2 regions of the Exiguobacterium sp. s46 genome follow, and region 1 is predicted to be linked to the other one. Evidence: riboswitches for the same ligand, from Rfam matches in the RefSeq annotation. Region 1 holds a riboswitch; the other holds the start of a gene.

The links. Region 1 has a riboswitch for S-adenosylmethionine ahead of KNQ08_RS13555 (amino acid permease). Riboswitches for the same ligand answer to the same signal wherever they lie in the genome.
Region 2: another riboswitch for S-adenosylmethionine. It lies ahead of KNQ08_RS13150 (2,3-diketo-5-methylthiopentyl-1-phosphate enolase); the one in region 1 lies ahead of KNQ08_RS13555 (amino acid permease).

The regions. Positions count from the first base shown of each region.
Region 1 is NZ_JACSMY010000003.1:66,179-71,528, forward strand. Features, by position in the region: gene KNQ08_RS13540 (GntR family transcriptional regulator) at 1-411, opposite strand, end outside; gene KNQ08_RS13545 (ketopantoate reductase family protein) at 594-1,508, shown strand; gene KNQ08_RS13550 (polysaccharide pyruvyl transferase family protein) at 1,714-3,180, shown strand; SAM riboswitch class I at 3,290-3,391, shown strand; gene KNQ08_RS13555 (amino acid permease) at 3,469-4,872, shown strand; gene mmuM (homocysteine S-methyltransferase) at 4,847-5,350, shown strand, end outside.
Region 2 is NZ_JACSMY010000002.1:312,988-318,337, forward strand. Features, by position in the region: gene KNQ08_RS13145 (2-hydroxy-3-keto-5-methylthiopentenyl-1-phosphate phosphatase) at 1-337, opposite strand, end outside; gene KNQ08_RS13150 (2,3-diketo-5-methylthiopentyl-1-phosphate enolase) at 334-1,524, opposite strand; SAM riboswitch class I at 1,595-1,696, opposite strand; SAM riboswitch class I at 1,902-2,005, shown strand; gene mtnK (S-methyl-5-thioribose kinase) at 2,084-3,250, shown strand; gene mtnA (S-methyl-5-thioribose-1-phosphate isomerase) at 3,247-4,296, shown strand; gene KNQ08_RS13165 (sugar ABC transporter substrate-binding protein) at 4,308-5,350, shown strand, end outside.

The DNA.
Region 1 (5,350 bases):
CTGGAAGGAGAATTCATCGGCATCCTTGTATTTGATGGCAACCTTCATCATTTCGAGAATCTTACTGAGTTCCCGGACGAGTTCTGCCCGTTCGATTTTGACGAGTCGTTCGAAGACGAACGTTTCGATAAGTAGCCGGACATCATAGATTTCCTGAATGTCGCGCTCAGACAAACCGACGACGACCGCTCCCATCCGCTCGAGACGAATCAATTGTTCGGATGCAAGGACCTTTAACGCATCACGGACAGGCGAGCGACTGACTGAAAAATCAGAGGCTAATTTGTTCTCAGATAAGATGGTACCGCTTTCAATCATTCCTGAAATGATGCGCATCCGCAGCTCGTGTGCAACACGATCTCCGGCGGAAGCTTTTGATAACCACTTCAAGGGGTATAACATTTCTGACATGGAATCACCTGATTTCTAAAGTGAGTATACTTGTATACAAGTTAGTATATACGTTTTTTTCTAAAATGCAAACGCTTAACTTAAAACGGATCGATCCACGCAGAAATCAGGAAATCGGTTCCAAATATGTTAGGGTGAAGGAGTAAGCAACGCACAGAACGGGTAAGGAGGAGATAGTACATATGAACATGTTAGTTGTAGGTGCAGGGGCAGTTGGAGGCTATTTCGGAGGTCGTCTTGCTGAGCAAGGGGAGCAGGTGACATTCCTCGTCCGTTCGAATCGATATGAACAACTACAAAAAACAGGACTACACATCACTAGTCCTCATGGCGATATGACGATTACGCCCCGGTTGATAACACGAGACATGCGACCGGATCGTGCATTTGATGTCATCTTGCTTTCGACGAAAGCCTATCACTTAGATGACGTCCTACAGGACCTCGCGCCATTCGTTTCGAGCGAGACGTATATCATTCCTTTGTTGAACGGCATGCAGCACATTCGACGATTAACAGAAGTCTTCGGAGAAGATCGAGTTTTGGGCGGTCTTTGCTTTATTGAGTCGACGCTTGATGCAGAAGGGCGCATTGTACAGACAAGCCCGTCGCATCGGCTGCTATTTGGTTCACGAACCGGTAAACCAACAGCGCGTCTAGAGAAAATCGCAGCGTGTTTTGCGAAAGCGAAGGCACCAATGAAGTATTCGATGCATATCATGGATGACATGTGGCAAAAGTATCTCTTCATTTCGACATTCGCGGGCGTGACGACGCTATTTCGTTCAGCAATCGGTCCGATTCGGGAAGAAGCTGTTGGACATCAAATGATCCTAGACGTCATGGCGGAAGCGAAACAGGCGATGGAAAAACAAGGGGCAGTCTTTAATGACGATGTAGAAGAGGTCTTGCTGAAGCAGATGCATGCAATGGAAGATACGATGAAATCATCGATGTTACGGGACATGGAAAAGGGTCAGCCCGTCGAAGTGGAACATTTTTTCAGTGAATTATTAAAGCCTGCTACGACTGATCAGATGCATGCCTTGAAATTAGTTGAAGCGAATCTACGCATGTATCTCGAAACGATTAAATAGTAACATTTTTCTATTTTAGAAAAATGATGGTGTGGTGCAAATGTTTCTTTTTGATGACGAAAGACCTGTTTCCCTTAGGAATCGTTGACTTCCGAAATAAAGTTCATCTATTCTTAATGAGATTGAAAAAAACTGATAATATATTTTTCCGTATTTTTTTCTTGCAAGGACGAATGAAGCAGACGAGAGGGGAAGTTTATCCATTATGAAACGTATTATTATTCGTGCAGGTATGACACCATTCGAACAGTTCGATGCTCCTTATTTGATGAAACATAATTCCATTGGAGGAAACGTTGGAAATCTTATCTATCAATACAGTATCTTTCGGACATTGATGACAGAAGGTACGACGATTACACCTGACTATTACTATTACGACGAAGAACGGGCAGACGAAATCAATGCCAACTTTGACCTTTATGTCATTCCGTTAGCGGACGCATTCCGAAAAGAATTCGTACCGACGTTACGGAAATATACACGTCTCATCAAAAAATTAAAGATTCCAGTCGTCGTCATCGGTGTAGGGTTACGTGCACCGTTTGAACCAGACTTAGATGGTGGATTCCCATTCGATGAAGATGTCAAAGCATTCGTCAGTGCCGTTCTCGAGCGCTCGAGCATGCTGGGTCTTCGCGGGGAGATCACGTCGAAATACTTAACACGTCTTGGTTTCCGCGAAGGGATCGATCATCGCGTCATCGGATGTCCTTCGATGTACGCGTTCGGTCGCGACTTGCACATCCGTGAAACGAACATCACACCTGAGTCGATGATTACGGTCAACTCGTCACGTTTAGCTCCACAAAACGTCCTCGATTTCATTACACGTGGGATGGAAGAGTATCCGAATCACTACTTCATTCCACAGTGGATGAAGGAACTGAAGTTGACGTATACAGGAACGCACCCAATCGCAGACTTGTCCGTGACGAACTATCCGGTGAAGATGTCGGATCCTGCTTATATGAACGATCGTGTCCGTTTCTTCTTGAACGCACAGACATGGTTTGATTTCATCGGTCAAGCAGACCTCAGTTTTGGAGCTCGTTTACACGGAAACATCACAGCGACACTTGCGGGTACGCCGAGTATCCTCATTCCAAAAGATGCACGGATGCGCGAATTGACGGATTACCATCAGTTGACGCACATTTGGGCGAACGACATCAAAGCGGATACACAATTATCCGACGTCGTAGCAAATGCTGACTTCCAAAGTCCGGCACGTGTTCAAGCGCGTAACTTCGACAACTTCGTTGACTTCTTGAACGTGAACAATCTTGAGCATATTTATCAAGAGACGAACTATCCTGAGAATGTACCGTTTGACCGTCAAATGGCGCAAACCGAGTTGCTCCCACCAGTCCAGCCGATTTCTGGCGTAAGTCTTGAGGAAGCAGTCGCTCGTTTTGAACGGTTCTTCCCGGAACAAGAGAAGAAGATTGCGGATGCGCAAAAACAAACAAAAGCACAATTAGCTGAAAAAGATAAGAAAATCAAAGCATTGCAGAAACAAACAGGAACGGCTCAAAAGGATCAAGAGATTGCGGCACTCAAAGCGCAACTGGCTGCCCAAACGAAGAAAATGAAGCACCAGCAAGGAACATTGAATCGGAAAGCGGTTCGTGCAGCCTTGAAAACAGCGGATTTATTCGCCAAAAAATAAACCCTCCAAACATTCCGGATCGAAACGATGCGGAATGTTTTTTTGATAGAAGTATTCTGAATTGTGTTGACAATTTGAAAAAGACTTGATAGGGTTAGGAACAATTACATACTTATCCAGAGAGGTGGAGGGACTGGCCCTATGAAACCTCAGCAACAGGTCGAAAGATACTGTGCTAATTCCTGCGGGTGCTGCACCCGATCGATAAGATTTCCGAATTGTCGACCGACGCATCCGTGAGGATGCGTTTTTTGTTTGGAATAGGTGGAACGAGGAGGAAATGGATTCATGAAAACGAGCGGAGCGTTTCGACGCAAGATGGAATCACGTCATCTGATCATGCTGTCGTTAGGTGGTGTCATTGGAACAGGATTATTTTTAAGTACAGGTTATACGTTGGAACAAGCAGGACGCGTCGGAACGATTCTGTCTTACTTGATTGGGGCTGTCGTCGTCTATCTTGTCATGTTAAGTCTCGGTGAACTCGCCGTGCACATGCCGGAAACCGGATCATTCCATAAATACGCAACGAAGTACATCGGGCCCGGCACCGGTTATACAGTGGCCTGGCTCTACTGGCTGACGTGGACGGTCGCCCTTGGTTCAGAATTCACGGCAGCAGGCATTTTAATGCAACGTTGGTTCCCGTCGATTCCTGTATGGGTGTTCAGCGCATTGTTCGCTGCGATGATCCTTGGTATCAACGTCTTGAAGGTTCGTGTGTTTGCTGAAGTCGAGTTTTGGTTTTCCGCCATTAAGGTCGTGACGATCATTGCTTTCATTTTACTCGGTGCGGGAGCGATCGTCGGCTTCATTCCACTGCAAGATGGTAGCTCGGCCCCATTCTTTTCTTCGTTAACCGAAGGCGGGTTGTTCCCAAATGGCGCTTTCGTCATCTTCATGACGATGCTTGCTGTGAACTTTGCTTACTCGGGAACGGAACTAATCGGTGTCGCAGCGGGTGAAGCAGTCGATCCGAAACGGACGATTCCGCTTGCAATCCGGACGACGATCTTGCGACTCGTCCTCTTTTTCGTCGGTACGATCATCGTGTTAGCCGTCTTATTACCAACGGATGGGAAGGGCGTGCTCGAAAGTCCGTTCGTCGCCGTGTTTGAACGAATCGGAATTCCCTACGCAGCAGACGTGATGAACTTCGTCATTTTGACAGCGATCTTGTCGGCAGCGAACTCTGGACTTTACGCTGCCTCTCGGATGCTCTGGTCGCTTGCGAACGAACGCATGATTCCACGCTTCTTCGCCCAGGTGACGCCAAGTGGGGTTCCACTTCGAGCCGTATTGTTCAGCATGCTTGGCGGAGGACTTGCCTTGCTGTCTAGCATCTATGCAGCAGGAAGTGTCTATATCGCGCTCGTCTCGATTTCCGGTCTCGCTGTCGTCGTCGTTTGGATGAGTATCAGCGTTGCCCAGTATCGTTTCCGGAAACAATTCCTCCGTGAAGGGCATACGGTCGACGAATTGGTCTATCGCACACCACTCTTTCCATTTGTACCGATCGCCGCTTTCGTCGTTTGTTTGATTTCTCTGATTGGTATCGGATTTGATCCGACACAACGAATTGCCTTGTATTGTGGTATTCCATTCATCGTGATCTGTTATATCGTTCATGCGTTCACGAATTCTTCTCAGAAACGGAGTGTTGAAGATGTCCCGAATCAAAAATCCAGTTGATCAACGATTACAGGAAGTTCCCTTTCTTATTTTAGATGGTGCCCTTGCAACCGAACTTGAACAGAAGGGATTCGACCTGAACGATCCGCTTTGGTCAGCACGTCTCTTAATCGAAGCACCAGAACAGATCGAACACGTCCATCGTGACTACTTTGAAGTAGGTGCCGATGTCGCGATCACTTCAAGCTATCAAGCAAGTATCGAAGGATTCAAGCAACGTCATATCACGACAGAGGAAGCAAAGGCGCTGATTCGACAAACGGTCACCTTGGCGCAAAACGCACGCACGCGTAGCGGAAAGAGTGACGCATTGATCGCGGGATCAGTGGGTCCTTATGGTGCCTACTTAGCAGATGGTTCTGAATATCGCGGTCATTATGGGGTGTCAGCAGATGTGCTAGAAGCCTTTCATAGACCACGAATCGAAGCGTTGATTGAAGCGGGGGCTGATCTGCTGGCATTCGAGACGATTCCGTCG
Region 2 (5,350 bases), on a different contig from region 1:
CAAGGAATGGCGCTAAGATCGGTTCGACGAAAAAGTCCATTCCACCGCTGACGATCGAAAAATCGATTCCTTGACGACGACTGTACTGAAGTAACTCCGAAAATCCGTCGCGAATGACTGCACGCTCCAACAAAAAGTCAAGATAGGCTGTTTTTCCGTCAGACGGCAGAAGTGCGAACATTTGCCCGACACCACTCTGAATCGATAACGTCCGGTCGAGTACACCGCGTTTTAACGGTTCGAAGTCACTAGCTGGCGCAAATGCCTGCATGAGTGCGATGATGTTATCTTGCGTCGTCACCGTACCGTCGAAGTCACAAAGAATCCGTACGGTCATGACTTGATCCCCCAAGCGTCAAGGGCGATCCGTAATTCTTCATGACGCGATGCTGCCGCCGATAGGGATTCATTTGCGAGTGCCGCATCGAGCGCCTGGCGGAAAGCAATGACACCAGCCGCAGCACCTTGCGGATGACCATGTACGCCGCCGCCGGCGTTGATGACGGAATCGATACCGAAGTCCCGTACGAGTTGAGCGACGAGTCCAGGATGAATACCGGCTGAAGGAACCGGGAAGATCGATTTCGTCTGACCGAGACGGGTCGCTTCGACCGCGATGCCACGGGCGACATCCTTTGGCAAAGCGACATTGCCGTAAGGAGACGGGAATAGCGTCAAGTCTGCTCCAGCAGCACGCGGTAATGTGCCGAGTAAGACAGGAGCTGCGACTCCGTGATTCGGGCTAGCGATCAACGCACCGCTATATGCTGGATGATTGAAGATCGGAACGTTGATTTCCGGATCACTCACCAGTTCGCGTAAGACGTCGAGTCCGTATGTGAAGGTATTCAGCAAGAATGCGGTCGCTCCAGCATCAATCAATCGCTTGGCTTGATCCTTGAGCGTAAAGACGGGACCGCTGAGTGTGATCGCATATAACGCACGTTTACCGGTCCGGTGGAAGTGAGCATCGATGACCTCACGTCCGATTCGTGCCCGGTCAATCGTCGGTGTCAACGGATTGTCGTATAGGATCTCATCGTCTTTGACGAGATCAATCCCACCAGCGAGTTGTCCTTCGAGTTGATCACGAAGGAACGATAAATCCCGTCCGATGACTCCTTTGAAGATGCTCATTAACAATGGACGATCTTCGACACCGATCAAGGAACGGACCCCTTCGATCCCGAATTTCGCACCTGGAAAGTCCGACGTAAATGTATCGGGTAATAGCAATTCCGTTAGTTTGATTTCACCGTCGAGTGAGAGTTTCCCGAAGACGGTCGTCAGAATCGCAGAAAAGTCGCGCGACACGTTATGTTCCGGATAACGAATCGTGATATATCCTTTGCCATCGCGCTCTTCGGTATGTACGACTTCCCCTTTGAACGAGGCGAGTTGTTGTTGTTCGAGATGATTCAGTTCCGTCCAAGAACCGACTGTCAGACCAAGCGCGAGTTGTTCAGCGCGTTGCTCGAGTCGATCACGGGCGGTCAATTGATAAGTAGCAGTGATATAAGCCATGTCTTTCCTCCTTCAACAAAAAAATGGTCTCTCGTCAGCGACAAGAGACCATGAATGATTCGAACGTGGACTCTTATCTGTCAGCTTAGTAGCTGCAAGAATTAGCACCGTGCCAAAAGGTCGGTTGCTGCGACATCGTAGGGCTTGTCCCTCCGTCTGCTCTTGATAAGAATTGGATGAAATTGTGAAATCTAATTGCAATTTTTACATGAGAATCGCCACTTGTCAAACTATTTTTAGAAAATTTATTTTTTTGAAAATACTCTTTCTATAGATGGCATAAAAATGATATCCGTTTCTGCTTGATTTCGATTTGACAGCGAGGAAGTCGATTGCGTAAGATTCAAATCAATATCACACACGACAACTACATACGACTCTTATCGCGAGTTGGCAGAGGGAATTGGCCCGATGACGCCGCAGCAACCGACCACTGGGCACGGTGCTACATCCAACAGACGTTTCGTCTGAGAGATAAGAGGACGCAATGACTTTCCTGCGCCTCTTTTCGATGACGAAAAGAGGCGCTTTTTCGTGTATCACATAGGGGGAAACTGATATGACATACAAAGCATTCACAGAACAGGACGCGATTGATCGTGTTCGGACACTAGGACTGATCGGCGATGGAGCCGTCGAAGCAGAAGAGATTGGCGACGGGAATCTCAACCTCGTTTTCCGAATTCGAGAGGGGGAACATCGATTGATTCTAAAACAAGCACTCCCGTACGCAAAAGTCGTCGGTGAGAGCTGGCCGTTATCACTCGAACGGGCGTGGATCGAGCAATCCGCACTCCGTGAATTCGCACGGCATGCCGTGCCGTTCGTACCACGTGTTTTTCATGCTAGTCACGAAGAGGCGTATACGGTCATGGAAGATCTTTCACATCTGACAATCGTTCGAAGCGGTTTACTCGTAGGTGAACAGTATCCGTTGCTTGCGGAACATATTGGTTCTTATCTCGCTCGGACTTTATTCCATACATCGGACTTTGCGCTTGGTCCGGTTGAAAAGAAACGTGTCGCCCGAACGTACTACAATCCAGATTTGTGCGACATCACGGAAAAATTAATCTTCACGGATCCGTTCCATGACGCGGAGACGAACGAGATTGAAGCCGGGCTTGAAGAAGAGGTGGCATATTTATGGGCAGACGATGAGTTAAAACGCGAAGTCGCAAAACTTGAAGCGCTCTTCATCACAAAAGGCGACGCCTTATTGCACGGCGATCTACATACAGGAAGCATCTTCGCCTCGGCGACAGAAACGAAGGTCATCGACCCTGAATTCGCCTTTTATGGTCCATTCGGATTCGATGTCGGGCAGTTCATTGCGCATCTATTCTTCGCAGCATATCCGGATTACCCTACACGACGTGACGCCCGAATCAAGGATATCGATACGTTCTGGCTGACGTTCGCTTCAACGTTCCGTGCATTATGGGAACGGGAAGCCGTCGAACCGTTCCGGGCATCAGGACTCGTCGATGATTTACTGAGCACGATCTTGCAGGATGCCCTTGGCTTTGCCGGTTGCGAATTGATTCGGCGGACGATTGGTCTTGCACCGGTCGCTGATTTAGAATCAATCGATTCAACGACGGAACGCTTAGAGCGGAAACGTCACGCTCTTCGTCTAGGAGCGGCGTTAATCAAACGCCGTACAGAATGCCGGACATTCGATGATTTACGAAACTTTGACGTAACGGAGGAACTCAGCCGATGACTACATTCGTCCAAAGTATTCGTTACGAAGACCGTGTCTTGACGATTCTCGATCAGACACGTCTACCGCAAGAAGAGCACTATGAAGTCATTGCTGATCTCGCGCAAGCGGTTGAGGCGATTAAACAACTACGTGTCCGGGGCGCGCCTGCGATCAGTTTATTCGGTGGATTCGTGCTCGTTCAAGAAGCATACCGGTTTGAAGCGGCGCTACCGGTCTACAAGCAAGCCTTGCTTGAGACATCGGCGACGTTACTCGCGACACGACCGACGGCCGTCAATTTGCGAAATGTACTCAATCAGTTGAATCCAATCATTCAAGACGGGACGTCGGTAGAAGAGATTCGCGAACGGTTGGAAAAACGGACGGTCGCCTTATACGACCAGGATGCGCAGACGTCACGTCAAATCGGGATTCATGCACTGGAATTGTTCCAGTCAGGCGACCGGATCCTAACGATTTGTAATGCTGGATCGATTGCGACCGCTGCTTATGGAACGGCACTTGCGCCGTTCTACATCGCAAAAGAACGCGGTATCGAATTATCCGTTTTTGCGAGTGAGACGCGACCGTTACTGCAGGGAGCACGATTGACGACATGGGAGCTGCAACGTGCCGGCATCGATGTCACGTTAATTACGGACAACATGGTCGCCCATACGCTGAAAGAAAAACAGATCGATGCGATCATCGTCGGTGCCGACCGCATTACACGAAACGGAGATACCGCGAATAAAATCGGGACGTTCCAATTGGCATTGCTCGCGCAAGCTTTTGGTATTCCGTTTTACGTCGCAGCACCGCTCTCGACGTTCGACTTCTCGCTCGTTTCCGGAGACGCGATCGAAATCGAAGAACGTGATCCGCAAGAAGTGACGACTGTCCAAGGTGTCGCGACAGCACCGGAAGGCGTCGCTGTCTTCAACCCGGCGTTTGATGTCACACCACACACATTGATCACGGGCATCATCACCGAACTTGGTGTCATCACGCAACCGAATGAAGAAACGATTGAACAATTAACAGGGCTTCAACCCCTCGGATAAGGAGATATGTCATGAAAAAACTAGCTTACGCCGTCCTAGCACCGGCACTGTTACTAGCGGCTTGTGCGAATGGAGAAGCCACGACGACGAAGGTCGTTAAGGATGTACCAAAAGGGGTTCAATCAGACGTCAAGATCGCCGTCATCCGCAACCTAGCATCGGACGACCATACGAAACAATTCCTTGATGGCGCACGAAGTGAAGGCGAAGCGCTTGGCTTTAAAGTCAGCACGTTCATTTCGGAAGGTAACGACGTCAAGTTCAAGGAGCTTGTCGCGCAAGCGATTCAGCAAGATTATGATGGGCTCATCATCTCGCATGGTAAGGAAGACTACGCCTATGACATGATTAAACCAGCGGTCGACAAAGGGCTGAAGGTCGTGACGTTCGATACGGTCACGAAGAAAAAAGGAACGGCGTTAAAAGGTGTGACGGAAACATTCCAAAACGATCATCAACTCGCGAAGCTATCGCTTGATGAAGTGACGAAGGTGACGGACAAAAAGCCGGTCCGTGTCATCAAACTTTGGTTCGGACCAGGTTTTGCCCCGCTCGATCGTCGTCAGGAAATCTATAAGACGTACGAAGCAGACGGTAAGATCAAAACGCTTGAGACGGTTGGACCGACAAACTTCCAAGATGTCCAAGGGGATATCGCAACGAAGATGAATGCGATTCTCGCGAAATATCCGAAAGGAAGCATTGATGCGGTTTGGGGAGCGTGGGACGAAGTCGCAAAAGGGGCTTACAAATCGCTCAAGGATAATAAACGTCAAGAAATCCCGCTAATCTCGATCGATGTCTCGAATCAGGATATCAACCTGATGCGTGAAAAAGGCAGTAACTGGGTCTCGACGAGTGCGGTGGATCCATTCTTGATTGGACAAACGGACATGCGATTACTGGCTAAGAAAATCGCTGGCGAGAAGACACCAGATAGCTTTGATCTCGACGCGAAACTCGTGGAGCAGAAGGCGTTGAAGCAGGATACGACGATGTACAATCTCGATACGATCATCAAAGGATGGAGTACATCGGACAAATTCAATGAACC